Regions from separate parts of the Bacillus sp. 11B20 genome, predicted to be linked through region 2. Evidence: riboswitches for the same ligand, from Rfam matches in the RefSeq annotation. Region 2 holds a riboswitch; the other holds the start of a gene.
What was found. Region 2 has a riboswitch for lysine ahead of ACN6NB_RS15365 (amino acid permease). Riboswitches for the same ligand answer to the same signal wherever they lie in the genome.
Positions count from the first base shown of each region.

Region 1: another riboswitch for lysine. It lies ahead of ACN6NB_RS12880 (aspartate kinase); the one in region 2 lies ahead of ACN6NB_RS15365 (amino acid permease).

Region 1 is NZ_JBLZWZ010000008.1:671,849-684,231, forward strand. It holds gene ACN6NB_RS12850 (biotin--[acetyl-CoA-carboxylase] ligase) at 1-161, opposite strand, end outside; gene ACN6NB_RS12855 (acyl-CoA thioesterase) at 240-701, opposite strand; gene sdhB (succinate dehydrogenase iron-sulfur subunit) at 823-1,587, opposite strand; gene sdhA (succinate dehydrogenase flavoprotein subunit) at 1,589-3,349, opposite strand; gene ACN6NB_RS12870 (succinate dehydrogenase cytochrome b558 subunit) at 3,387-3,995, opposite strand; gene ACN6NB_RS12875 (YslB family protein) at 4,279-4,722, shown strand; gene ACN6NB_RS12880 (aspartate kinase) at 4,878-6,113, opposite strand; lysine riboswitch at 6,247-6,424, opposite strand; gene uvrC (excinuclease ABC subunit UvrC) at 6,486-8,258, opposite strand; gene trxA (thioredoxin) at 8,398-8,712, opposite strand; gene ACN6NB_RS12895 (alpha-N-arabinofuranosidase) at 8,959-10,437, opposite strand; gene ACN6NB_RS12900 (electron transfer flavoprotein subunit alpha/FixB family protein) at 10,513-11,490, opposite strand; gene ACN6NB_RS12905 (electron transfer flavoprotein subunit beta/FixA family protein) at 11,534-12,307, opposite strand; gene ACN6NB_RS12910 (enoyl-CoA hydratase) at 12,339-12,383, opposite strand, start outside.
Region 2 is NZ_JBLZWZ010000009.1:224,179-236,561, forward strand. It holds gene ACN6NB_RS15325 (LacI family DNA-binding transcriptional regulator) at 1-35, opposite strand, end outside; gene uxaC (glucuronate isomerase) at 93-1,529, opposite strand; gene ACN6NB_RS15335 (HAMP domain-containing sensor histidine kinase) at 1,665-3,419, opposite strand; gene ACN6NB_RS15340 (response regulator transcription factor) at 3,423-4,145, opposite strand; gene ACN6NB_RS15345 (ABC transporter ATP-binding protein) at 4,320-5,135, opposite strand; gene ACN6NB_RS15350 (FecCD family ABC transporter permease) at 5,156-6,178, opposite strand; gene ACN6NB_RS15355 (FecCD family ABC transporter permease) at 6,179-7,231, opposite strand; gene ACN6NB_RS15360 (iron-hydroxamate ABC transporter substrate-binding protein) at 7,491-8,429, shown strand; gene ACN6NB_RS15365 (amino acid permease) at 8,465-9,871, opposite strand; lysine riboswitch at 10,063-10,241, opposite strand; gene sspJ (small acid-soluble spore protein SspJ) at 10,364-10,507, opposite strand; gene ACN6NB_RS15375 (MarR family winged helix-turn-helix transcriptional regulator) at 10,589-11,017, opposite strand; gene ACN6NB_RS15380 (metal-dependent hydrolase) at 11,189-11,674, shown strand; gene ACN6NB_RS15385 (LTA synthase family protein) at 11,798-12,383, shown strand, end outside.

The sequences.
Region 1 (12,383 bases), on a different contig from region 2:
GCGACATTTCCTGCAGGCGTTTCCCACGGCCTGCCTAGCCTGCCTCTTCCTGCTGTCTGCTGATGTGCATAGACAGCAAATGAGGGTTTTTCTCCTTGTTGAATGAGCCTTTTCGCTTCATTATTTGTACTATCAATGGTGTCATATTGAAAAATCTTCATGTGTTCTCCTTTTGTTTCTTCTTGATATGGTCTTTTTATTATAACAAAATGAAGCTTATACGTTGATGAGGCTGCATACTACCCATTTCGCTGAGCTTGAAATGTCTCTTTTTCTTCCTCTGTAAATGGAACAGGAGCACCTGTTTCTTTATTAATTTGGACCATGGTGACTGAGCCTGTAAAGCATGGTTCCTGCTGCTCGTTTTCTCCTAAATAATGAAGAATAAGTGAGCTTGACCCGACTTTTTCCGGCTTTACATACACACGAAGCCGCTCCCCTATCTCCACCTGTTTGATGTAATCACATTGCAGGTTTGCCACGACTGTAATCGTCTCTTTCACACGTTTCATTCGTTTATCCACAATTCCTGTTTTTTGAAAAAAGGCAATACGTGCTTCTTCAAAATACACAAATGGGGTGACATTGTTCATATGGCCGAACATATCCGTTTCTGAGAAACGGACAGTCGTTTCGACATAAAATCGAAAGGATGCCCTCCACTCTTCAAACGGTTCTTCAATATATGACGGAAGTCTCACTTTATCATCTCCTTATTCATCAATAAACGCCTCTCCCATATTGGAAGAGGCGTTTATTTTGTGTTCCACCCAGCCTCTTGTAAACACTCATCATGATTGGCAAAGAGGACTGAATGTGATGTTATTCTGCGTGATCGCTTCCGAAGAAGTTACGGAAAGCTTGTAATGTTGTATCTCGGTTAAGTGCTGCAATTGACGTTGTCAGCGGGATTCCTTTCGGACAAGCCTGCACACAGTTTTGAGAGTTCCCGCAGTTCGCAAGACCGCCGTCACCCATAATTTCTTCTAGACGGTCAGACTTATTCATCGCACCTGTCGGGTGTGCGTTAAATAGACGTACTTGTGAAAGCGGTGCAGGGCCCATAAAGGAAGACTTATCATTCACGTTTGGACAAGCTTCAAGGCAGACACCACATGTCATGCATTTTGAAAGCTCATACGCCCATTGACGTTTTTTCTCAGGCATTCTTGGTCCAGGTCCAAGATCATATGTGCCATCGATCGGCACCCATGCTTTTACTTTTTTCAAGGAGTTGAACATACGGCTTCTATCAACCTGCAAGTCTCTCACGACTGGGAATGTCTTCATCGGCTGAAGACGGATCGGCTGATCTAACTTATCAATCAGGGCTGTACATGACTGGCGCGGTTTTCCATTAATGACCATAGAGCAAGCTCCGCACACCTCTTCAAGACAGTTCATATCCCAGTTGATCGCCGTTGTTTTTTCACCTTGTTTATTGACCGGGTTACGTCTAATTTCCATGAGTGCAGAAATGACGTTCATATTTGGGCGGTAAGGGATTTCGAATTCTTCATCATAAGGCTTTCCATCTGCTGTATCTTGACGCGTGATAATGAATTGAATTGTGTTTTTTTCACTCATCTTATTTCTCCACCTTTTTCTTCGAGTAATCTCGTTTACGAGGTGCAATTAACGATACATCGACGTCCTCATAGTGGAATGCAGGCTTTTGATTTTTCCCTTTGAACGTAGCCATCGTTGTTTTAAGGAATTCTTCATCGTTTCTTTCTGGGAATTCCGGTTTATAGTGTGCGCCTCGGCTTTCATTCCGGTTATATGCCCCGATCGTAATGACTCTTGCCAGCTGAAGCATGTTGTCAAGCTGACGCGTGAAGGCAGCGCCTTGGTTGCTCCATGATGCGGTATCGTTGATGTTGATCTTCTTGTAGCGCTCCATTAGTTCTTCGATCTTCTGATCTGTTTTTAAGAGTTTGTCATTGTAACGAACCACTGTAACGTTATCCGTCATCCATTCTCCAAGCTCTTTATGAAGCACGTATGCATTTTCTGTTCCGTCCATGCTGAGGATGTTGTCCCATTTCTCCTGCTCTTTCTTCACAGCGCTGTCAAATGTTGCAGAAGATAGGTCTTCCGCAGATTTCTCAAGACCGCTAATGTACTTCACTGCATTTGGTCCAGCGACCATTCCGCCGTAAATCGCAGAAAGAAGTGAGTTTGCACCAAGTCTGTTTCCGCCGTGCATCGAGTAATCACATTCTCCGGCAGCGAACAGACCTTTGATATTCGTCATTTGATCATAATCGACCCATAATCCGCCCATTGAGTAATGAACAGCTGGGAAGATTTTCATCGGAAGCTTACGCGGGTCATCACCCATGAATTTTTCATAGATTTCAATGATTCCGCCAAGCTTAATATCAAGCTCTTTAGGATCTTTATGAGAAAGATCGAGATATACCATGTTCTCTCCGTTGATGCCAAGCTTTTGCTCGACACATACGTCAAAGATTTCACGCGTTGCGATGTCACGCGGTACAAGGTTCCCGTATGCTGGGTATTTTTCTTCAAGGAAGTACCAAGGCTTCCCGTCTTTATATGTCCAAACACGTCCGCCCTCACCACGAGCTGATTCACTCATGAGACGAAGCTTGTCATCTCCTGGAATCGCTGTTGGGTGAATTTGAATGAATTCTCCATTTGCATAATGCGCACCTTGCTGATAAACGATAGATGCAGCAGATCCAGTGTTAATCATGGAGTTCGTTGATTTACCGAACACGATTCCAGGGCCGCCTGTTGCCATGATAACCGCATCTGAACGGAAGGATTGAATTTCCATTGTCGTTAAGTTCTGTGCGACAATCCCGCGGCATACTTCCTCGTCATCTAAAACAGCGCCAAGGAATTCCCAGCCTTCATATTTTGTGACAAGTCCTGCTACTTCATAGCGGCGAACCTGCTCATCCAGTGCGTATAATAGCTGCTGGCCTGTTGTAGCTCCAGCAAACGCTGTACGGTGGTGCTGTGTTCCCCCGAAGCGGCGGAAGTCCAATAATCCCTCTGGTGTTCTATTAAACATAACACCCATACGATCAAGTAAGTGGATAATGGACGGCGCTGCTTCACACATTGCCTTTACTGGCGGCTGGTTGGCTAAGAAATCTCCGCCGTATACCGTGTCATCAAAATGCTCATAAGGTGAATCCCCTTCACCTTTTGTATTGACCGCTCCGTTGATTCCGCCCTGTGCACATACAGAATGCGAACGTTTCACAGGTACGATTGAAAATAGTTGAACAGCTGTTCCCGCTTCTGCTGCTTTAATAGTTGCCATGAGACCAGCTAAGCCGCCTCCGACAACGATGATGCTAGAATTACTCATTGTAGCCCCTCTCCCTCTTCTACTAATCTATTTCCTCTTAAACAAAAGCGAAAATTGCTCTTAGCCCTACATATGAAAGCGCTATAAATATACCTAATGTCACAAATGTGGAGATTCTTTGTGAGCGTGGTGAAACCGTAATTCCCCAGCTGACAGCAAATGACCACAAGCCATTAGCAAAGTGGAAAATAGTAGATAAAACGCCGACAATATAGAAACCTAGCATAAATGGAGAGCTTAAAATATTCGCCATCATGTCGTAGTTGACTTCAGCTCCAAGCTGAGCTTGAATGCGTGTTTCCCATACGTGCCAAGTGATAAAAATCAATGTGATGATACCTGAAATCCTTTGCAGTCTGAACAACCAGTTTCTTAAGTAACTGAAGCGAGACGTGTTGTTTTGTGCCGTAAAGGCTATGTACACCCCATAAACAGCATGATAGATCAGTGGTAAGAAAATCACGAACAGCTCAAGTGCGTACCTGAATGGCAGCTGTTCCATAAAGTGTGCAGCTTTGTTAAACGCCTCTGGTCCATCCGTCGCAAAGTGGTTAATCACTAAGTGCTGTACTAAAAATAGACCGACCGGAATGACGCCAAGCAAAGAATGCAATCTCCGATAAAAAAATTCTTTGTTCCCCGACATTACTTTACCCCCTAGTAAAAAAAGTGCAATTGCTTGAAAATTGTCTTACCCCCGCTTCTTTCAATTGTAAGCACTTTATTCAAATTTATTGACAATTTCATTTTACTCCTATGTCAAAAAAGCGTCAAGAAACCGCGTACATAAATTAAAATTTTCCGAAATTTAAAAGTTTTAAATCAAAATTCGTTTTACTACAATAAGAATTTCTTAGACTTCAGGGAAAACTCTGTCATCATATGCCCACATAAGCTATAATAAATTGTTGAAAGAGGGGAGCCGTACAATGAATAAATTCGAATCTAACTTAGAACAGCTAAAAGAAATTGAAGTCAATGGATTTGCCTACGAGCTGATACGCGAAGTTCTGCTGCCTGATATTCTTGGTCAGGACCATTCATCTATGATGTATTTTGCGGGTAAACTGCTTGCTCGTAAATTTCCTCAAGAGTCATGGGAAAAGATCCCCGAATTTTTCCATGATGCCGGATGGGGGACTCTCACAATGGTCCATTCGAAAAAACAGGAAATTGAGTTTGAGCTCGAAGGTCCACTAGTATCCAATCGACTCACCTATCAAAAGGAGCCATGCTTTCAGATGGAAGCGGGTTTTATTGCTGAACAAATTCAGCTTCTAAATGAGCACGTGGCTGAATCCTATGAACAAGTGAAAAAGCGTGCTGAGAAAGTCATTTTAACCGTTAAATGGGATTTAAGAGACCCTAGCTAATCCTCTTGATAAAAGGGCGCGGACTTCAGGTCACGCCTTTTTTATATGTCTACATCTATCATAGCATACTTAATGAATGGGTTTACGTCCGTTTCAGCCGATTCCATATAGAAAAAAGAGGCGATCCTCTTTCATGAGGTCACCTCTTTACCTTTTTAAGAGTGAGCAGCTGCGCTCACCTTTGATAAATCAAACGCATCATGCAGCGCTTCTACCGCTTTGACCATATCATCACGGCCGACCACCGTTGAGACTTTGATTTCAGACGTACTGACCATTTTCACTTGAATGTCTTTTTGCGCTAACACAGCGAACATTTCAGCAGCTACGCCTGGATTTGAGACCATTCCAGATCCCACAATGGATACTTTCGCTAATTTGCTTTCTGTCTCAATCTGCTCGTAGCCAAGCGCCCCTTTATATTCTTCTAATACTTCAACTGTTTTGGACAAATCATCCGTTTTCACAGAGAAAGAGATCGACGTCTGATTGGTGCTTGTGACAGACTGAATGATGATATCAACATTGATATTCTGTTTCGCAAGCGTCGTAAAAATGGTCGATAATGTTGTGAGACCGCTTGAAAGCCCGCATACTGTCACACGTGTAATCTGATCTTCAAACGCAATGCCTCTGACGACTAAATTTTGTTCCATGGATGATTCCTCCTCAATTAACGTACCCGATTCATTTTCAATACTAGAACGGACTTCTAGCGGGACTTGATAATTTTTAGCAAATTCAACAGCTCTTGGATGAAGGACACCAGCTCCTAAATTAGCCAGCTCAAGCATCTCATCGTATGAAATACCTGCAAGTTTCCGCGCAGATGGTACATAACGCGGATCTGTCGTAAACACACCTGGTACATCTGTGTAAATATCACATTTATCAGCTTTTAGGGCGGCAGCCAGTGCCACAGCAGTCGTATCTGATCCTCCGCGTCCAAGTGTTGTGATATGTAAGTCATCTGCAATTCCTTGGAAGCCTGCCACAACAACGACTTTCCCCTCACTTAATTCCTCTTTTATTCTTGCTTCATCAATGTCCACGATTCTTGCATTTCCGTGTACATGCTCTGTTTTCATACCAGCCTGCCAGCCTGTAAAGGAAATGGCATCATAGCCTCTTGCTTGGAGCGCCATCGCTAATAATGAAATGGTCACCTGTTCACCAGTTGCGAGCAGCATATCCATTTCTCTTTTGCTTGGATCGTCTGTAAGTTCTTTCGCTAGGTCTACTAGAACATCTGTTGATTTACCCATCGCTGATACAACCACAACCACATCATGTCCTGCCTCGCGTTCAGCGATCACTCTCTCTGCGGCATTGCGAATTTTTTCTGTTGACCCAACGGAAGTTCCGCCAAATTTTTGTACAATTAGTCCCATGTCTACCACCCTTTTTCAAAAGTTCACGTGTGAGAGAAGAGGCTGCTTTGGAGACTGTCCGCTCACTGCAAATAAAAAAGCAATGAGAGAACAAATCTCCCATTGCTTTAAAATCATCATTAAACGATGCAAACAATGAGATAGCCCTCCAAGAAATGAATTCTTGACAGCCCTACATTTCTTCAATGTACAGCCAGCGAATAAAATGAGTGGATTTTATTCACTTCGGCGACGCTCCCCTTTCAGCCCCCTTCTTAGATCCCATCGATCTCTGAAGGCCTACTCTTGAAGTTCGCACCTCTATCTTCAACAAACAACACGTTCATTTATTAAATTAGTCACATCTTAACAAACTTTTTAGAAAAGTACAATCTATTTTTTTAATGCCTCCATTAAAAGTTCGGCCGTTTGTTTCGGAATGCCCGCTTCCTGAAATTCTTGGATAGAGGCTTCTTTCATCTTTTTCACAGAGCCAAAATGTTTGAGGAGCTGCTTTTTACGCTTCTCTCCGATACCTGGTACATCGTCTAAAATAGACTGGAATGCATTTTTTCCGCGCAGCTGCCGGTGAAAGCTAATGGCGAACCGGTGCACTTCATCTTGAATGCGCTGCAACAAGTAAAAAGCCTGGCTATTTCGCTCCAGCGCAACAATTTCAAGTGTATCTCCCATCATGAGATTTGAAGTCCGGTGTTTTTCATCTTTTACAAGACCTGCGACTGGGACAGACAGATTCAATTCATTTTCAAGCACATCGATGGCTGCGTTGATCTGTCCTTTTCCTCCGTCAATTAAAATTAAATCTGGCAGCGGCAGTTCATCCTTTAACACGCGGGTATATCGTCTTCTAATGACTTCACGCATGGATGCATAATCATCTGGTCCTGAGACGGTTTTAATTTTGTATTTTCGGTATTCCTTTTTATATGGCTTCCCGTCCTGAAAGACAACCATGGCAGAAACCGGGTCTGCTCCTTGAATATTGGAGTTATCAAACGCCTCAATTCTGTACGGCATATAAATATTAAGCGCATCCCCAAGCTGCTTCACCGCACCAATTGTCCGCTCTTCATCACGCTCAATGAGCGAAAACTTTTCTTTTAAGGCGATTTTGGCATTTTGATGGGCAAGTAAAAGTAAATCCTTTTTCTTTCCTTTTTTCGGCTGGTGAACGTTTGTCTCAAGTAATTGCTCAATCATCTCTTGATCGACACTGTCCGGTACCAAAATTTCCTTCGGCAGAAAATGGTTGTTCTTTTCATAAAATTGCCCCATAAACGTAAGGAACTCTTCCTCAGGGTCCTGATACATAGGGAACAGGCTGACATCACGTTCAATCAATTTCCCCTGTCTGATAAAGAAAACTTGGACACACATCCAGCCTTTATCATAGGCATAGGCAAAGACATCTCGATCTGATAAATCACTCATCGTCATTTTCTGTTTTTCCATCGTTGAGTCGATATAAGCGATTTGGTCTCTCAGTTCTTTTGCCCGTTCAAACTCTAAATTTTCAGCAGCTTCCTGCATCTTTTCGGTCAGTTCTTTTTTGATTTGCTGATGTCCTCCGTTTAGAAACCTTGTGATTTCGTCCACGAGCTGCTTATTCGTTTCCTCGGAAATGTCATACACACATGGTGCAAGACATTGCCCAAGATGATAATAAAGGCAGACACGGTCAGGAAGAGTGGCGCATTTTCTCAGGGGATATAAGCGGTCGAGCAGCTTTTTCGTTTCTCGTGCTGCTTGTACGTTTGGGTATGGACCGAAATATTTCCCTTTGTCCTTTTTTACATTGCGGGTGACGATCAGCTTAGGGTGGCGTTCATTCGTAATTTTTATAAATGGATACGTCTTGTCATCCTTGAGCATGACATTGTATTTTGGGTCATATTTTTTGATTAAATTCAGCTCTAAAATGAGCGCCTCGATATTAGAAGAGGTGACAATGTATTCAAAGTCTTCAATTTCACTGACAAGCCGCTGCGTTTTGGCGTCATGTGATCCAGTGAAATAAGAGCGCACCCTGTTTTTTAAAACCTTTGCCTTTCCCACGTAAATGATCGTATTTTGTCTATCTTTCATTAAGTAACAGCCTGGTTGATCCGGCAGGACTGACAGTTTTTCTTTGATTAGTTTGTTCATATTTTCATCCGTCCTTGTTTTCCTCTTTCACTCCTTCTAGTGTATCACGAACATTTGTTTTATACCATGTTGAAAGAAAAGCGGCTCTCGTCTTTACGAGAACCGCTTCAATGATTATGCCGCTTGGACATAGATCGGTTTATAGATGTTTGTTGACAAGTTCAGCAAGTGCTTCTTTTGGTTTGAAACCAACAGAAGTTTCTACAACTTCACCGTCTTTTAAAACAAGAAGTGTTGGGATACTCATAACGCCGTATTTACCAGCAGTTTCTTGGTTATCGTCTACATCAATTTTTACAATTTTCATTTTGTCGCCCATTTCTTGATCAAGTTCTTCAAGAACTGGAGCAATCATTTTACAAGGTCCACACCATGGTGCCCAAAAGTCTGCAAGAACAACACCTTCTGCAGTTTCTTGTGAAAATGTTGCGTCAGTAGCTTTTACGATTGCCATTATTCATTCCTCCAATGTAAATTATGCTTTTTAGTATAGCATCTACCAATGTGACTTGCGAATGAAATGCTTACGAATCATTTTTTAGGAAATGAATTAAAAAACAAACCGTATAATCGCACCAATAACAACAATCGCACCGATGATCATTAGAATGGTTCTAAGCATATGACATGACACCCTTTCCGCTTCATTTACAATGTATGATGCCCCAACATTCTTCTCACCAAACATCGAAATATGCAATCAAGTGAGGTCGACAGTTATCATGACCACTGACATTGGCGGCAGCTCTACCGTTAATTCCCCGGGATTTACAGTCATTTGCTGAAAGTCTTTTGGCTGAACAGAATGAGGATCATCAAATGTATTATGCGCATTCATGCGATCAGCCGTCAGCACACGTCCAGTGACTTTCGTTTGTACATCAACCCCTTCAATGGCAAGGGATACCTCTTTTTGTTCATGCGGATTCAGGTGACAGTAGCTAATATGCATCTTACTTGATGAACGCGAGGCTGACACACTAACCTGAGGAATTTTTTCACCTCTCCGTTCATACGGCGGTGAAACGAACTCCACTTCAAGCGCTTCTTCCTCTTGATGCACTTGAAACATGTGAAACACATGATACGTAGGCGTCAGAAGCATCTTTTCGTCCTTTGTTAATACCATCGCTTGCAACACATTGACCGTCTGAGCAATATTTGCCATATGAATCCGCTCGCAATGGCGATGAAAAATATGAAAATGGAGGGCGGATACAAGGGCATCTCTTAGTGTGTTTTGCTGATATAAAAACCCAGGATTTGTCCCTGGCTCTGGGTCATACCATGTCCCCCATTCATCAATAATCATCCCAATTCGCTTGTCTGGGTCATAACGATCCATGATTTCTCCATGGTCCTCGACAAGCCGTTCCATCTCATAGGCTTTTTTCAGCGTGATAAACCATTCATCCTCATCAAATTCAGTCGCTGACCCTTTCTTCTCCCATGTACCAGGTACAGTGTAATAATGTAAACTGAGCCCATCCATCCACGGTGCAGCCCGCTCCATCAATACTTTCGTCCAATTCACGTCATTAGAGTTCGCGCCGCAGGCGATTTTATAAATACGCTGCCCGGCGAATTCTCTTACGTACGTTTGATAGCGTTTATATAAATCTGCATAGTATTCAGGCGTCATATTCCCGCCGCAGCCCCAGCTTTCATTGCCTACACCAACATAGGTCAGCTGCCAAGGTTCTTGTTTTCCATTTTGAATGCGCCAGTCGGACATAGGTGTCCCTTTTGGAAATGTCATGTATTCGACCCAATCGGCTAATTCTTGAACAGACCCGCTTCCCACATTGCCACAAATGTATGGCTCACATTCAAGCAGCTCACACAATGCCATAAATTCATGCGTACCAAATGCATTAGATTCAACTGTACCACCCCAATGGGTATTTACCATCGGCTTTCGTTCACTGAGATCACCTACACCATTTGCCCAGTGATACTCGTCTGCGAAACAGCCCCCCGGCCACCTCAGCACCGGAATATGTAATGCTTGAAGCGCCTTCAGCACATCGGTACGAATCCCGTCAATATGGTCAATCTCTGAGTCTTTTCCTACCCAAATCCCGTCATAAATCCCTCTTCCTAAATGCTCCTGAAAGTGCCCATAAATGTGTTTAGAAATGCGTCCGATCACGTCATTGACTTTTACTGTCCCCTTCACTTGTCAACCGCTCCTTTTCTTCTTGATTACATACAAAAAAACCCAGAATACCTAGGCATTCTGAGTGTATGAGCGTTACGAGTGGATATTCATCTTTTTTAACTCTTCATTTAAAAGCGGTACCACTTCAAACAAGTCACCGACGATTCCGTAATCGGCGATTTTGAAGATTTCTGCTTCTGTGTCTTTGTTGATCGCTACAATGACTTTACTGTTAGACATTCCCGCTAAATGCTGAATCGCTCCTGATATCCCGCATGCAATATAAAGATCGGGTGTGACGACTTTTCCCGTTTGACCAATTTGCAGGGCATAATCACAATAGTCAGCGTCACAAGCTCCGCGCGAGGCTCCGACTGCTGCCCCGAGCGTCTCAGCGAGTTCATTCAGCGGTTCAAAGCCTTCCTTGCTCTTAACCCCGCGCCCTCCGGCAACAATGACCTTTGCTTCCGATAAATCTACACCTTCTGACGTTTTTTTAATGACTTCCTTCACGATCGTCCGAAGGTTCTGAATATCGACAGAAACCGGTGTGACTTCTCCGCCTCGTGACGCATCCCGCTCAAATGGCGCCACGTTGTTTGGCCGGATGGTCGCTAGAAGCAGGCGGTCTGTGGAAATGACTTTTTCGAAGGCTTTTCCAGAGTAAATCGGTCTAGTGAAAACAAGATGTTCGCCGGTAACGCTTACATCGATCGCATCTGAAATCAAGCCAGTCTGGAGACGTGCGGCTATTTTCGGCGACAAGTCTTTTCCGATAGACGTATGGCCAAAAAGCACAGCATCTGGATCGACCTGATCTAATATGGCTTGAAGCGCCTGCGCAAAACCATCTGACGTATAATATGAAAGGTGCGGATGCTCCACAATCATGACATGATCCGCTCCATAGTAAAGCAGTTCATCCGCTAGGCCTTTGACGTCATCCCCTATTAACACGCCAATGACCTCACCACCATCTGCCACTTTGTGAGCGGCAGCAATGGCTTCAAATGTCACATTTCTTAATTTACCGTCACGACTTTCTCCAAGTACAACAACTTTTTTACTCATCTTCAAGCTCCCCCTTGTTCTCGTGATATCGTAAAGTGGATGTTTAGATGACTTTTGCTTCATTTCTGAGTAGATCTGTCAGTTCTTTGACTTGATCCTGAAGCTCGCCGCTCAGCACCTTGCCACCCTCTTTTTTCTCCGGTAAGTAACGTTCAATTGTTTTGATTTTATATGGTACATCGTCTTCGTCCAGATCTAAATCATCAAGTTCCAATTCTTCTAAAGGCTTTTTCTTTGCCTTCATAATGCCTGGTAAGGATGGATAGCGAGGCTCATTGAGTCCTTGCTGAGCTGTGACGACTAGCGGGAGTTCGGTAGAAATGACTTCCACATCACCCTCTGCATCTCGTTCAATCGATGCAGAGCCACCGTCAATTTGAATACTTGTTATCGTTGTCACATATGAAAAGCCGAGTAATTCAGCAAGACGCGGAGCTACCTGTCCAGAGCCGCCGTCAATTGCTACATTCCCTGCTAAGATCAAGGAAGCTTCTTTGTCTTTTAAATAGTGATAAAGAATGGTAGAAGCTGAATATTGGTCCCACTCTTCTAAATCATCTTCCACGTTTAATAAGACGGCCCTGTCACAGCCCATTGCAAGCGCTGTTCTCAGCTGTTTCTCCGCATCTTCACCGCCAACTGTCACAACGGTCACTTCTCCCCCGTGCTCATCACGAAGCTGAATGGCTTCTTCAATGGCATACTCGTCATAAGGATTAATAATGAACTCTGCTCCATCTTCTTGAATTGCACCAGACTGAATAGAAATTTTCTCTTCCGTGTCAAACGTACGCTTCATCAAAACAAATATATTCATTTATTTCTCCCCCTTGTGTCGTACTTATCCCTTATTCCCCTTTAAAATTCGGTTTGCGCTTTTCGATAAAGGCCTG
Region 2 (12,383 bases):
GCCAATTTTGCTATGTCTTTAATTGTGACTGTCATGCTATTCCGCCTTTTATGATTTTTTACCATCTTATCATAAAATCGCTTTCATTTTCTTCATGTCATTTTGTTCGGATGCTGGAGCTGCTTCGTCCGGTCAAATTGGAAATACTGTCTGGCATTTTCATAGCTGATTCCTTTCACGATTCCCCCTAACAGATCAAGATCATATGGAGCTTCCCCTTTTTCTACCCAATCTCCGATGATATCGCAAAGCAGTCTTCGAAAATATTCATGCCTTGTATACGACAAAAAGCTTCTTGAATCTGTCAGCATCCCAATGAAACGGCTGATCAGTCCAATACTGGATAGAGCCATCATCTGCTCTGTCATCCCTTGTTTCGTATCATTAAACCACCAAGCTGTACCGTGCTGAATCTTCCCAGGTGCCGTTCCGTCTTGAAAGCTTCCAGCCAATGTGGAAATCACAACATTATCCCTTGGATTCAAGGAATATAAAATGGTTTTTGGCAGTGCCTGTTCTTGTTCTAAACGATCCAATATTCGGCAAAGCGGCTTGGCAATGTCTGCATCATTCATCGCATCATACCCTGTATCTGGCCCAAGCCGCTCAAACATTTTCGTATTGTTGTTCCTAAGCGCATTGATATGAAGCTGCATCGCCCAGCCCCGCTCATAGTAAGCCTGACCAAGCTTAATGAATGTTTGTGTTTTAAATTTAGTCTTCTCTTTTTCCGTCAATGCATGCCCAGACATTCTTTTATGAAAGATGGTTTCCACTTCTTCTTCCGTCGTTTCTTCAAACGTCATTTCGTTAATGGCATGATCTGAGATCAGGCAGCCCTGTTCATGGAAAAAATCAATTCTTGCACGGAGTGCTGTTAAAAAGTCTTGATAGGATTGGATTGGAGTAGATGAAGCCTCTGCCAGTTCGTGAACATACGCTGTAAATAGGTGATTTGTTATATCAAGGGCCTTATCAGGCCGAAATCCGGGCAGCACTTGCACAGTGAATCCTTCTTCCCGCAGTTTTTGATGATAGCAAAGCGAATCGACTGGATCATCTGTCGTCACGACTGTTTCAACGTTCGATTTCACAATGAAGTCTCTTGCACCAAAACCCTCTCCTTGCAGCTTTTCATTTACTTTTTGCCAGATGATGTGTGCGGTTTTTTCGTTTAAAAGTTCCTCAACTCCAAAATATCGTCTCAGTTCTAAATGAGTCCAGTGATAGAGCGGGTTTCCAAGGGTCATGGGAACAGTCTTCGCCCACGCCAGAAATTTCTCATAGTCTGAGGCATCCCCTGTGACGTGTGATTCTGGTATGCCGTTTGCTCTCATGGCACGCCATTTGTAATGATCTCCGTAAAGCCATGCTTCGGTGATATTATGGAAGGTTTTATTTTCATAGATTTCTTTGGGGCTTAAATGACAATGGTAATCTATAATTGGAAGGTCCTTAGCAAACTCATGGTATAGCTTTTCCGCCGTTTGACTGTTGAGTAAAAACTGATCATCTAAAAAGGCTTTCATCAAACTCCCCCATCTCTCTTATAAATAAAAATGATTTGTTCACGTTAACAATTTCATTGTAATCGTTTACAAAATTGATTTCAATCCTAAAACAGGAAAAAACGATCTCCTTTAGAAAAGAAAATCGTTTTTTTGCTATTTTACAGGTGATGATTTTTTTAGGATAATCGCAATAGTTGTTCCAGAGCCTAGTTCACTTTCAACTTGAATATCACCGTCATGCAGCAAGACGAGCTCTTTTGCTATCGCAAGCCCGAGACCAGTTCCGTTCGTTGGATCATTTGTATTTGTCCCTCTGTAGTAGCGGTTAAATAGGTGATCCACCGTTTCCTGTGCCATTCCGCGGCCATTGTCTTTCATTTCGATCCGAACTTCTTCATCTGTTTCAGATAAAACAGCTGTAATATGAGTGCCTTTTTCGTTATGCTTCACTGCATTCGCCAGCAGGTTCTCAATCACTCGTCTGAACCAGGCTTTATCGATCTCAAATATGACACCATCTGTTTGATCTTCAAAGGAGGATGGATAATCCTCAGATGAGGAGCTTCTTGAGAACTCATCCATAATGGAAGCTAAAAATTCACTGAGTTCAACCGGTTTACGATTAATAGGCAGGGCACCATTCTTCAATCGGTACGTGAGGTTTAAATCCTCAATCAGTGTCGACATGTATTCTGATTTCTCACGAATCACCTGTCCCATTTCCATGACTTCTTCTTTGGACCATTGATATTGATCGGATTCAAGCATGAGTCCATAGCCGTAAATCGTACTTAGAGGCGTTTTCAAATCATGAGACAATCCTGCAATCCATTCTTCCCTTGTGGTTTGAATTTTTCTTCGGTTTGCTTCATTCTCTTTTAATGTAAGCGTGAGCTGATCCATTGTTTTTAGGATATCCTCAAATAATCGGTATTCCCGCTTAATACGGCCTTTTTTATTTTTACTGAATGGAATTCCCTTTCTATTTGTTGGTTCCTGCAATTTATTTTTTGATAAGAAAATCAGCCAGCGAATAATGTGATAAATTGGCAGCCCATAGCGGTACGAATACCATAATGTCATAATAATAATAATGGTGAGTGCAAGACCTGCATTTAAGATAGTTGTATATTGATTTAAAGCGTCTGTCTCTTTATCGTAAAGTTCGTCTGGGCTGTATACTTTATTTGGTACAGAAACAATAATATACAGGTTTTTATTCACTTTCATATAAGACAGATCACTTCTAAACTCCCAAGGTTTCGATTGATACTTGAGCAGTTCAACATCTGTTACGTTATGTTTCAAATCGGTGTTGGCTCGAATGCCTTTTAAATATTTTCCTTCGTCATTGAACAAATGCACCGATCCATTCATTCTCTTCAAGAATTCTTTTGTTTCAACCGAATATTGAGATAGTGCAGCCAAATTCTTCTCGTGCTGCTTCAGATAATTGGCTACTTTTGTGCTGTTCGTTTTGAACCCATATAACACGATAAAGCTTTTTTGATCAATCTCAATTGGCCAGAAGTACATCTTATAATCTTTAAATTGTCTCTTTTCAAAAATCTTGATCATTTCATCCTTTTGATAGGATGTTGGAATGGTTTTAGGGCGATGATAACTATAAACGTTTTTCTTTTTCGAATCGATTACTTGTAGCCAGCCGTCTCGTTTTTTCACTGCTTGCTTGAGCTGATCGTCGGCTTCCATTTTTCCATCCTCGTTAAAATAAAGCCAGCTCATGAGTGTATCTCCATCAGCTTTTGTTAAACCGGTTTCAGCCATGTTCTCATAGTATTTTTTATAATATAAGTTATCAGAGAACGTATTCCCAATCATCAAAATGGCAATGACAATAAACATTTGTCCGACAAAGTGAAAGAAAAGTTTTGCTCGTAAATTCATAAACTATTGAAGAACCTTTGCAGGGTGTGGTATAAATTTATATCCCATACCACGGATCGTCACAATATATTCGGGCTGACTCGGATCTAACTCGATCTTTTCTCTCAACTTTCGAATATGAACCATGACAGTGTTGTTATCACCATATGACGGGACGCCCCATACTTTCTCATAAATTTGATCTTTTGAAAGAACCACATTCGGATGATCACAAAAGTACTTCAGCAAAGAAAGAAGCTGAGCAGAGCATGCCGTCACCTCTCCTCTTACTTTCAATTCGGCTGCATGAGGATGATAGGAGAAATGGGCATATTGATATTGGCTTTGAGTGTCTTCTTGTTCCTCCTGTAAGGAGATATATGTTCGGTTTAGATGAGCCTTAATTCTAGCCACTAGCTCAAGCGGATTAAATGGCTTCGTGATATAATCGTCTGCCCCCTGCGCAAAGCCCGTCAGTTTATCGACATCAGACGTTCTTGCAGTTAAATAAAAAATAGGCGCTTTCGTTACTTTTCTGATTTCAGGCAGAACGTCAAAGCCAGATTTACCGGGCATCATCACATCTAGAAGTAAGAGGTGGATGTCCTCGTTTTTGACAACATCTAATGCTTCATCTGCATGGTAGGCTTTATAAATATGCTTGAATCCTTCTTTTTTTAATACGCGTTCAACCATTTTCACAATTGCTTCTTCGTCATCTGCAATCAATATTTTTGCTGTTTCCACGCATCTCTTTCCTTTCTAGCTATGATCTCTAACCGTATATTACCATTGTCTAAAGTAAAAAAGTACCTCTTTTCTGCATAAAAGCGAAAAAAATCAACTGGAAAAAATAGTAGCACTAGGAAGTTTCAAACACGCAAAAAAACCCGGCATCTGCACCGAGTTCCTTTACATCTATTATACATTTACAGCTTCTAGCTTTCGTTCATGATTCATTAAATCATATGTTAAACAAATCGGCTTATTCGTTCTAGGATCAAGCACAATTTCTGCATCAATATGGAATACCTGACTGAGTACCTCTTTGGTCATGACCTCATGAGGCGTACCGTCTTTTATGACTTTCCCTTGATTGAGGGCAATCATGTAATGTGAAAAACGCGCCGCATGATTCAAATCATGGATGACCATCAACACAGTTCGCCCCTGCTCTCTATTTAAGCGTTCTAACAGCTGAAGAATCTCGAGCTGATGTGCAAGATCCAAATACGTCGTAGGTTCATCCAATAGGAGCAGCTCTGTTTCCTGGGCAAGTGCCATCGCAATCCATACTCGCTGGCGCTGTCCGCCGGAAAGTGCTTCAATTGGTCGATCATGAAAAGCGATCATTCCCGTTTCCTCAAGTGCCCATCTGATGATTCGTTTATCTTCATTTGATAAGCGACCAAACCCATTTTGATGTGGGAAACGTCCATATGACACAAGCTCATACACTGTCAGTCCACTAGGTGCTTCGGGTGTTTGCGGTAAGATCGCCATTTGTTTTGAAATTTCTTTTGTCGGCGTCTCATGGATAGCCTGGCCATTTAAATAAACAGCTCCTCGATTGGCCTTCATAATACGAGACATCGTTTTTAAAATGGTTGATTTCCCGCAGCCATTCGGTCCAATCAGTGTTGTCACCTTGCCTTTTGGGATACTGACATTCAAATCTTCTACAATCAAACGGTCTTGATAACCGATACAAAGCTTTTCTGTTTCGAGCGATTTCATATGTTGTCTCTCCTTCCTCATTAGTTCGATTTCATCAATAAGTAAATGAAGTAAGGTGCGCCTAAAGCAGAAACGACAAGGCCAACTGGCACTTCTGATGGTGCAAGTATGACGCGGCCAAGTGTATCCGCCAATAATAATAACAGCGCCCCAATTAACGCGGAGGCCGGTATCATTCCTTGATGCTTTGGCCCAACAAGCTTTCTCGCCAAGTGCGGTGCGGCTAACCCTAGGAAAGAAATACTCCCTGCAACAGCAACACTCGCACCAGCTAATGCAACGGCAATCAGCATGAACAAGCTTCTTTCTTTATGAACTGAAATACCCAATCCATAGGACAGCTGATCACCCAAATTCATGATATTTAAATAGCGTGATCTGACAATCGCGAATATAAGGAAAATCACCATCCATGGTAGAACAGACAGGACATACGTCCAGCTTGAGCCATAAATACTTCCAGATAACCACACGATGGCTTGGTTAAAATCATTTGGGCTCATTTTCAATTGAATGACCACAATCGCTGCTGAAAACGCAGCATTCACACCAATACCAGTTAAAATCAATCGAACAGGTGTGATGCCTTTTTTCCACGCTAACACATAGATGAGAAATGCAGCAAAGGCTGCACCTACGAACGCGAAAAGCGGCAGTACAAAAATCGTGAAATCACCTAAATTCGTCATCGTGCCTTGAAATGCAAAGATAAATAGCACAACGGCAAAGCCAGCGCCGGCATTGACGCCGAGAATACCTGGGTCAGCTAAACCATTTTGAGAAACGCCTTGCCAAATCGCGCCTGATACAGCGATAGAAGCACCGACAAGTAAAGCGATGACCATTCTTGGAAGTCGGAATTCGAATAATACGAGCTCATCCATCTCACTTCCGAATCCAAAAAGTGTTTTCAATGTATCCATCGGAGAGATCCGAATTTCTCCGGTATTTAAACTAATAAGGAACACAGCTACGATCGCGAAAAAGATCATGAGCATCGTTCGTTGATATTTCTTTTTCTTTGCTTGCTGCACCATTTCCATTTAGATTCCGCTCCTTTCACGTCTAGCTAAATATAAGAAGAAAGGAACGCCTATAATCGCCGTGATGGCACCGACTGGCGTTTCAAACGGAGCGTTGACCAGCCTCGCAGCAATGTCTGCATAAATTAACAAAGTGGCCCCTAAAATAGCGGAGCATGGGATAATCCAGCGGTAGTCCACTCCAACCAAGAATCGAGTGACATGAGGGATCACAAGCCCGATAAAACCAATAGAGCCCGCTACCGACACGGCAGCACCCGTTAAAAGAATAACAACCAATACGCCAAGCACCTTGACCGTTTTCGTATACTGTCCAAGTCCTTTCGCCAATTCTTCACCTAAGCTCAGAACCGTGATCGAACGGGCAAGGATCATTGCAATGATTAGTCCTGCAATGGCAACTGGAATGATGATATGAATGTTGCTCCAATTCACACCTGCCACTCCGCCAGCATACCAAAAGCTCATATCTTGAGCGACGTCAAAACGAATGGCAATGGCTGAAGAAATTGAGCTCAAAAGTGCTCCAACCGCTGTACCAGCTAGTGCGAGTTTAACCGGAGTCAGTCCCCCTTTTGACATAGTACCGACACCAAATACAATAGAGGCACCGAGTGCGGCTCCAACAAATGACCAAAGAATTAATGTGAAAGAAGATTGGCCAGGGAAAAATGCTAATGCAATGGCAATCGCAAATGCGGAGCCATTTGTCACACCCATAATCTCCGGTGACGCCAGCGCATTTCTTGTCATTCCTTGCATAATGGCACCTGATACGGCTAAAAAGGCACCGACGAGCGCGGCTCCAACTGTGCGCGGCAGCCTCAATTCCCGAATGATTTGATGTGAAGTTTCTTGTGGATCAAAATGAAAAACGGCTTCCCATACAGTCTGTAGATGAATGTTTGCCGCTCCTAATGATACCGATAAAAAAAGACCAAATGATAAAGCGATGATTCCTATGATGATAACAGCTGCTGTTCCAAAAGGCTTCGTGACAATATCGATCGTATCATCGCTGGCTGGCAGCTGTTTATTCGATTGTGAGCCCAAAACCAGTCTCTTCCTTTCCGTTCATGTTTATTCTTTATTAGTGATAATGATTATCAATCTCGAAGTCTAGTATATCACTTTCTTTTCTTTTTGAAATCATTGTTCTGATAAATTTCTTTATTTTCATCAAAAAACTGTGAGAATTTCATCATTTTTCTTTAGGCCTAAATTAGCCAATGCATTTTTGTTCCTATCATGTTACGATAAAAAATGAAATTGAGAATCATTATCAAGGAAAAATGAATAGGAGAGAACTTTTGTGAAAAAACGAACTGGATTTCTTTTGATTTCTTTATCGATTCTTATGATCTTTACAGCCGCTTGCGGCAGCACTTCAAATAAACAATCTGCAGCGAAAAAGAATGACATGATGACATATCAGGATGCAAAAGGTGAAGTGAAGCTTCCGAAAAATCCGAAACGAATAGTGCTTCTTGCAGAAAGCTATTACGGGGACCTCGTCACACTCGGCAAAACTCCGGTTGCTACAACATCACCCATCTTTAAAAACCCTTTTTATAAAGGGAAAACAGATGGAGTGGAAAATCTCGGAAGGACCCCATCGGTCGAAAAAGTAGCCGCTTCGAAGCCAGATATGATTATTGCTTGGGGGGAAGATGAGAAGTTTGATCAATACAAAAAAATCGCCCCAACTGTAGCGGTAAAATACAATCAATATTCTTTCAAAGACCAGCTAAAAGAATTCGGTAAAATGACAGGTACACCAAAAAAAGCAACAGAATGGATCACAAAATGGGATACCAAAATTGCTGAGGTGAAACCAAAGGTAACCAAAGCTGTTGGCAGCAAAACGGTCTCGATCGTATCGCCATTTGATAAAGGCATTTATATCTTCGGAAACACCTTTGCCCGCGGGGGCGAAATCATTTATGACGAGCTGAAATTAAAAGCACCGAAGGCTGTCAAAAAAGAAGCGATCGACAGCGGTGTTGGCTATGCGAATATTTCTCTTGAGAAGTTGCCAGAATTCGCAGGCGACTATATTTTCACAGGTCCATGGAGCGGCTCAAAAAGTAAAGGTGACCAAGTGTATCAAAGCAGCATTTGGACATCACTTCCTGCCGTCAAAAATAAACATGTATTCGAAATAGATCCAGTCGGTTTCTTCTTTAATGACCCAGTGTCACTAGAAGGTCAGCTAGAGTTTATTGTGGATCGATTGACATCTGCATCATAAAAAAACGTTTCTCCAGAGATGGAGAAACGTCTTCCTTATACCGTTCCTTTGGCAAATCCTTTTGACATGAATGGATAAAGCAAAATACCTACTAAGAATAGACCGATTCCAAGACCAAAAGTTTTCAAGTCGGCTGTTCCTGAAATAATGACCCAAGCTGAATACCCCATGGCAACAAGTGCAATGATGCCGTCTCTCGTTCGATTTCCTTTTTGAAGCTCATACGTGTCACCTTGCATAATGACCTTAAAGCTGTAGATGGAAGACACAATATACGGAATAAGATACGCAAGTGTCGCTGATGTAGTTAAAAAGGTAAAAGCTTCATTAATCGTACGTGACATCACAGAGAAGATAAACAGCTGTGACATAATATTTGTAACAGTCAAAGCGAAAGCAGGGCTTCCTTTTTTGTTTGTTTTTGCAAATACTGCTGGAAAATCACCAGCCTTTGCTGCTTGATACGGTACTTCTGAACCAAGTAAAATCCACCCAAGCATCGAACCAAACAAGCAAATAATCGCCAGCAGAGCCATGACAATTCCGCCAGCTGGCCCAATTATAAGCTGAAGCACGTCTACAAATGGTTTGTCAGAGCCTTGCAATTGATCGTGCGGCAGAACGCCCATCGTAATCAATGTGATAATCATGTAGATCGATAGTGCGATTAAAAGACCTGTAATGGTCGCACGTTTCACATCACGCTGTGAGGATGCTCTTCCTGATAAAATGACAGCTGATTCAATTCCAATAAATGCCCATAGTGTGGAAATAGCCGCATGATGAATTTGACCTCCAAGGCCAAGCACTCCTTCGCTGCCTGTTTCAACCGGGAAGTAGTAATGTTCAAATAATGCCGTTTGAAATGCAAATAATCCCGCAACAATAAAAAGGACGAATCCAAGCACCTTTGAAAAGGTCGTAATAAAATTCAATTTACTTGCAGCACTTAAGCTTGTAATTAAAATGGTATGTGTTCCCCATAGAAGAAGGGTACATACGATAAACGTCATGAGCTGACCAAGCGTGACCGCTTCTTTTCCAAAGGTAAAAACTTCAGTCTTCACTGTGAGAACCGGGAAAAAAGTCGTTAAATAACCAGCAAGACTTGTAATAATTGCGACATTACTAATCCAACTTGCCACCCAATATCCCCACACCATTGTAAATCCAGCTGCTTTCCCTTTTTTCGGATCTTTAAAAAGCGCCCTTGCATAACTTTGTGGTCCAGCTGTCAGCTGCGGCTTATGAATGGACAAATGCCCAAATACAAGCGCAATCATCAGCACACCGCCGCCTGTGACAAGCCATGCCATCGTCACACCTAAAGGACTTGCGTGCTGGGCAAGCGTACTTGGCAGCATAAAGATGCCTGAACCTACCATATTTCCGACGACAAAAGCCGTCAATAACCAAAAACCCCATTTTTTTGTCTGTTCCATTTCCGTACCTCCGTTTTATTCACTTTGGACCAGACCCGGCAGTATCTTCATTGATATATTTGTGAAGCAATGACTTGCATTCTTTATGTTCATAATGGATTACTTTTTAACAGCATACCCTTATTTTTGTGACTCAGAACATAAAAAAAAGCCTGAACAAAAGTCCATGCTTTTCAAAACATACACCTTGATCTCCGGATAGCCCTCCACGCTTCAAAGACGTGGCAGTCCTGCATTTATTCAATGCAGACCCAGCATAAAGAAAGTTGGAGCTCTCTCTACACTTCGGCGCTGATGCCTTTTTTCTCATGATCTACGATTCCATCTCTCCTATGAGTGACTCATCATCCGCGCAACCTCTACCTCACTGAGACATAGCGTGAGGATTTCTATTCATTTTTACTACACGAAGGTTATCAAACATTCTCACATCTGTCAAAGGTAAAAACATAGAAAAAAGGCAGAGAACTGTTTCTCTGCCCTATACCTTGCTTATTGATCGTTGTTTTTCTTCTTTTGTACAGCTTCCTGAAGCGGATCGCCTGCTAGCTCTTTACTTGCTTCCTCTAACAGCTGATCTACCTGCTGATGGTTTTTCTCACTTTTCGCTTTTTTATCCTTTTGGAAAAATGACATCGCTGTTTCCTCCCTTTTCATATAATGCGGTTGCCTGTTTAATTTGTGCTACAGCGCTCAGCATTATACAAGGGAAGAGGCTCAATCATCATGAAAGGTCTGCCTCATTTTTTGCAAGTACGACAGAAAGGTTTTTAAATCATCCTTTGTGAAGTCTGACATCATATGCTGAATCACCTTTCCGAAAAGACGAGTATGCTTTTCATAAATGGCCATCCCTTTTTCCGTGACTTCTAAACGGACAAGTGACGAATCGTCCTTGTCCCGTTCTCTTTGAATATAACCCTGCTCACATAATTTATTGAGTGCAATAGAGGCTGCACCAGGGTTTAAAGAGAGTCTTTGCTTCAGCTCTTCGGCATGTGATACTTTGCCTTGTATCAAAATAGAAAGAGCATATATCTGTGGGGGCGTGATGTCTTTCTCTAACTCAAGTAACTTGCGGTTTAATTTACGGCTGACTTCATAATGTACAAGAACAATTTCTTTTAAAATGTCTGCATTACCCATCCGAATCGCATCCTTATCGTTAGTATCAACATGACTTCCCCCTTATTATAGAATGTTTTTCCATTCAGCCAACCCTTTTGGCCTCTTTTTCTTTAGAAATAAGCCTTGCTGAATGAATCTACCCTTGATATAGTGAGTACTTGAACTAAAGATAGAACAGGAGTACGCATCATGACAGGAAAAACACACATCATGGGCGGAATTGCCGCCTCCACAGCCGTTGCCTACTATTATGGATTCGACCCAGTGACGATGGCTGCTGCTGGATCAGCAGGTGCTCTGATCCCTGATCTTTGCCATACAAAAAGTAAAATCGGCAGAAAATTCCCGCTGCTCTCGACACTGATCAGCAGTGTGTTCGGTCATCGCACATTTACACACAGTTTATTATTTTTGCTGATCATTTATTTTCTAGCAACAACATACATTCCAAATGACAGCCTAAGTATCGGTTTACTAGTCGGGATGGCAAGCCATCTCATTCTGGATGCAGGAACAGTGAATGGGATTAAATTTTTATTTCCGGCTTCCATTAAAGTGCGTCTTCCCTTCTATGTCAAAACAGGCAGCACAGGAGAACAAGTCGTACTAGCTGCTCTCACCGTCGTTACCTGCTATTACATCGCTGTCCTCTGCGGCATCTCCATCCCATTCTAATGAATCAGAAAGAGTTTTCCGAAAAACACAGGATATGAATTGATCATTCCTCATTTTTTTAGTAGGTTTAAGATAAGTGTTTTTGCCTTGCAGCTGAATACAGAATGGTGAGGAGCTACATAAATGAAAGCGTTTTTCAAAAATCACTGGTTTTTAGTGTACTCCATCCTCTTCATGTGGATGAAAACATACATCATTTATCAATTCGGATTTCACATACGAACGGCCAATCTGTTTCATGAATGGCTGCTTTTGATCAATCCACTTAGCTTTTTGCTCCCTTTGTTTGGGATTGCTCTTTTTTTAAATGAAACGAAACAAAAAGTATTTTTATTAACCGCAAATTTGATTTTGACGGCGATTCTCATATCGAATACGATCTTTTATGGATTTTATATTGATTTCATTACAATCCCTGTCTTATTTCAAGCGAAAAACATGGGAGATATGGGCAGCAGTATGACAGAATTGTTCCACCCGCTGTTTTTACTGATGCTCATTGATTTCGTGGTGCTGGCGTGGCTGTTAAAGCGCAAACCTTTAGCGCCAAAAGCCTCCTTTAAAACGATCAAAACATATTATGCGGTGTGCTGCAGCTTTCTATTGTTTCATGTCAGTTCAGCCATGATGGATCACCCTCGCTTTCTGACAAGCTCTTATGATCGAGAAGTGATTGTACGAAACCTTGGGCTGTTCCAGTTCCACCTGT